DNA from 2 places in the Pseudoalteromonas sp. bablab_jr011 genome. Region 2 is predicted to be linked to the other one. Evidence: predicted binding sites of a transcription regulator. Region 2 holds the regulator's gene; the other holds the start of a gene.
What was found. The regulator sigma-54, encoded in region 2, starts transcription at its own class of promoters, with help from an activator protein. The targets are predictions, from matches to a motif close to GTTGGCACGNNNNTNGNNT.
Positions count from the first base shown of each region.

Region 1: JIG41_RS16140 (flagellar basal body rod protein FlgF) is a predicted target of sigma-54. The motif match lies at 1,222-1,240, and genes of this name have one in related genera.

Region 1 is NZ_JACDWU010000282.1:7,474-9,885, reverse strand. Features, by position in the region: gene flgE (flagellar hook protein FlgE) at 1-1,125, shown strand, start outside; gene JIG41_RS16140 (flagellar basal body rod protein FlgF) at 1,275-2,039, shown strand; gene flgG (flagellar basal-body rod protein FlgG) at 2,061-2,412, shown strand, end outside.
Region 2 is NZ_JACDWU010000326.1:14,511-16,922, reverse strand. Features, by position in the region: gene hpf (ribosome hibernation promoting factor) at 1-241, opposite strand, end outside; gene JIG41_RS21735 (RNA polymerase factor sigma-54) at 268-1,764, opposite strand; gene lptB (LPS export ABC transporter ATP-binding protein) at 1,879-2,412, opposite strand, start outside.

The DNA of each region.
Region 1 (2,412 bases), on a different contig from region 2:
TCATTCACAAATAACTCACTTGATTTAGCAATCACAGGGGAAGGTTATTTTGCGATGAGTGATGACATCGCATCACAAGACTTTACATATACGCGTGCGGGTGCATTTAAATTAAATGCAGATAACTTTGTTGTTGATGCCAATGGTAACTACCTGCAAGGTTTCCCTGTTGACCCATCAACGGGTAATACGACATCGGTAAGTTTAAGTACTACTTCACCGATTCAAATTCCAGATGCTTCAGGTTCGCCTCGTCATACGAGTAATATCTACAGCTCAATGAATTTAGACGCACGTGTCGATACGCCAACAACGACAACCTTTGATCCAACTGATAGCACGAGCTATAACTCGTCTACTTCAACAACTGTTTATGACTCATTAGGTGAGCCGCATGTTGTGCAGTTATTTTTTGTAAAGCAAGACCCTACAGCAACGCCAAATACGTGGGAAGTGTACGCCACAATGGATGGTCAAGCGTTTGATGATTCAGGTGCTGCAACGGGCACAGGTGCACACACGCCAATTGATACACTTGAGTTCACGGCGGCGGGTTTACCGAACGTAACCGCTCCAGAAACCACATTTGATGACATTATTTTGCCTTCAGGTGCTTCGTCAGGTTTATCGACACTACTTGGTAATGGCGCACAGTTCCCGAATGAAATCACGGTTAATTGGCGTGACGAAGCAGGCACCGCTAATAAAGTGCCTACGCAATACGCCAGTAACTTTGAAGTAAAAGCACTTGAGCAAGATGGTGCGACAGTCGGTCGTTTAGCGGGCATTGATATTGGTGCAGATGGAAAAGTAGTTGCTTCATACAGCAATGGCGATACTTCATTCTTAGGCCAAGTGGCTATGGTGCGCTTTTCAAACTCTCAAGGCTTACAACAAGCGGGTGACACTTCTTGGAAGAAAAGCCTAACCTCGGGTGAGCCTATTGCGGGTGAGCCAAACTCAGGCACATTGGGTTCAATTAACTCATCAGCACTTGAGCAATCAAACGTTAATTTAACGAATGAACTGGTTGACCTTATCAGCGCACAGCGTAATTTCCAGGCGAACTCACGTGCCTTAGAAGTTAACTCAACATTACAACAAAATATCTTACAGATCCGTTAATTTTAGCGGCTCTAAGCTTAATCCGACACGAAAGGCTGCCCCCTCTATTGGCAGCCTTTTTTTATTTTCCTTTGCTTATTTCCGCGTCAATTTTACTTTGGCACTTTTATTGCATTTCATAGTTATCGTATTTTTAGTGAGTCAATGTTATGGACAAAATGGTCTACATTGCCATGTCTGGTGCAAAGCAAAGCTTGCGTGGCCTTGAATTAAAGGCAAACAACTTAGCAAATGCAAACACCACTGGCTTTAAAGCTGATTTTGCACAAGCACGCTCAATGCAAGCATTTGGCGAAGGCTTGCCATCGCGTGTATTCGCAATGCAAGAGCGCCCAGGTTCTAACATGGAGTCGGGTGGTTTTGTTGAAACAGGCCGAGAACTTGATATTGCCATGAGTGATCGGGGTTGGTTAAGCGTACAAGATGCATCGGGCAATGAAGCCTATACCAAAACAGGCACGCTGAATATTACTCCCGATGGCGCATTGATGACCAGTCATGGTCGTCAAGTTATTGGCGAAGGTGGCCCCATTATTTTGCCTTTACCAATCGAGAAGATTGAATTTAGTTCTGATGGGTCAATTCAGGTGCGTCCACAAGGGGCACCTGCAAACTTTTTAGAAGTGGTTGATCGTTTAAAGGTAATCGAAGCCGATAACAATCAACTAGAAAAAGGCAATGATGGCTTATTTAGGCCAAAGCCAGACATGTTGGTAAATGATTTATGTGGGTTTTGCGACATTTCAAATAATGTAAAAGTGCTTTCGGGCACCCTTGAAATGTCCAACGTTAACCCCGTACATGAAATGGTCGATATGATCAGCAATCAACGCCAATTTGAATTACAAGTTAAATTGATGAAAACAGCGGAAGAAATTGATGAACGTCAAGATCAGCTGTTACGCATTGTTTAAGATGACTGAGAGGGTAGAGTTATGAATCCTGCATTGTGGATCAGTAAAACCGGGCTTGACGCCCAACAAACCGATATTTCGGTGATCTCAAATAATCTCGCGAATGCCAGCACGGTCGGTTACAAAAAAAGCCGCGCCGTATTTGAAGATTTATTGTATCAAAATATTAATCAGCCAGGTGGCCGTTCCTCACAAGACACTGAAATGCCATCAGGTTTGATGTTAGGCGCGGGTGCGAAAGTGGTTGCTAACCAAAAGAACTTTTCACAAGGTAACATGCTTACCACTGAAAATTCATTGGATTGGATGATTTCAGGACCGGGCTTTTTTGAGGTGTTACTCCCAGATGGCAATATCGCTTATTCGCGTAATG
Region 2 (2,412 bases):
GTTTATCGATTAACGAGTCGATGGCTGCATACATATCTTGGTGTTCAGTAGAGGCAAATAACTCGCCTCCGTTTACATGTAAAGTTGCTTCTGCTTTTTGGCTTAGTTTTTCTACATCTAGAATGACATGAACATTATTAATGTGGTCAAAATGCCTTTCTAGTTTCGCAAACTTGGTGTTTACATAGTCTCTTAATGAATCTGTGATTTCTACATGACGACCAGTTAAATTTAGTTGCATAAGCATTTTCCTTCTATGTAAAACGTCTAAATCAGACTCTTACGCTGATTCGACGGAGGTATTGCTAGAGACTCTCGATATTTTGCTATTGTCCGTCTAGCTACTTTAATTCCTTGCTCAGCCAATATATCTGCAATTTTGCTATCACTCAATGGTTTAGCTGTGTTTTCTGCGGCGATTAGCTTTTTGATTAAAGCGCGAATTGCCGTAGATGAACACTCACCCCCATTTTCAGTGCTTACATGGCTGGAGAAGAAATATTTCAACTCAAAAATTCCCCGCGGGGTATGCATGTATTTTTGTGTTGTTACTCGCGAAATTGTTGATTCATGCATTTCGACCATTTCTGCGACATCATTTAATACCATGGGTTTCATGGCCTCAGGACCATGTTCAAAGAAAGCCTGTTGTTGTTGAACAATACAGTTAGTCACTTTTAATAACGTGTCATTACGGCTTTCTAAGCTTTTAATAAACCATTTTGCTTCTTGTAAATGAGAGCGAATAAATTGGCTATCACTGCTTGATTTTACAGAACGTGACATCGCCGCATAGTGGCTATTCACTCTGATTTTCGGCATGCAGTCTGGGTTTAGTTCAACTACCCAACGGCCTTTTATTTTTTTTACGGATACATCGGGTATCACGTATTCAGACTCTTCTCTAACAATTGTATCCGCAGGCTTTGGATTTAAGCTGTGGATCAATGTCATGACTTCTTTCAGCTCACTTTCTTTAAGCTTAGTCTTTTTCATCAAAGTGCGATAGTCACGACTCGCTAATAATTCAATATGTTCTGATAACACCATTTTAGTTTCAGCTAAATAGGGGGTGTCAGCATCGAATTGGCGTAATTGAATACACAAACATTCTTGTAAACTACGGGCGCCAATACCGACAGGATCGAATAATTGGATTCTTTTTAAGACAGCTTCGACTTCATCAAGTTCGATTTCTTCTTCATCGTTATTTTGATTGAAGCTTTCAACAATGTCTTCGCAGCTTACGGTTAAAATACCCGAATCATCAATTGCCTCAACAATCGCAACGGCAATCGCTTCGTCTGTTGGGCTGAATGGAGTTAGTTGTAACTGCCACATTAGGTATTCGTGGAGAGTTTCGGTTGATGCGCCTTGGTAAATTGATTCATCTTCAGGCATTGGACCTGAGGAACTTGATGGGGCAGCACTCATGTACTCATCCCACGTAACATCCATTGCTAAGTCGTCACTTACGGTGTCTTTGTTGAGGGCATCACTGCTTTCTTGCTCGTACTCGCTCGCAGCTTCGTCAGCCGACGCGCTTAGTTGGGTATCGTCAGATTCGGCTTTTTGCTCGTTCTTGCCAATACTCTCTTCTGCATAATCTGCTTCTTCAACTTCAAGCAAAGGGTTAGAGTCTAACGCTTCTTGAATTTCTTGCTGGAGATCCAATGTACTGAGCTGCAACAAACGGATAGCCTGTTGCAGTTGTGGAGTCATTGTAAGTTGCTGGCCCATGCGCAGCTGTAATGATTGCCTCATGTATCCCTAACAATCCTTTTTAGTCTTATCAAACAATAGCACGATGCCGTTAACTATTTATTTGATTTATTGTCATTGTTATAAGTCTAGCAGATGCTCTAGTCGGTGGCGTATTTAAAGCCTGAATTGCTCGCCTAGATACACATCGCGTACAGTTTGGTCGGCTAACACATGTTCAGGTGTACCTGATGCAATTAGCTCCCCATGAGAAACAATGTAGGCTTTTTCACAAACATCAAGGGTTTCTCTCACATTGTGGTCAGTAATTAATACACCAATACCACGATTTTTTAAGTGCTCAATAATTTTCTTTATATCTAACACTGAAATAGGATCAACACCAGCAAAAGGCTCATCGAGCAAAATAAATTTAGGGTCAGCGGCCAGTGCGCGTGCTATTTCAACACGACGGCGTTCACCCCCTGACAATGCCATACCTTGGCTGTCACGAATGTGTTGAATGCTAAATTCATCAAGTAAGCTGTTAAGTGTTTCTTCGCGGCCTTGTTTATTGAGATCTTTACGGGTCTCTAAAATGGCCATTAAGTTTTGATAAACAGTCAGTTTTCTAAAAATCGATGATTCTTGTGGCAAATAGCCAATACCTAAGCGAGCGCGGCTGTGCATTGGCAATAAGGTGATGTCGTT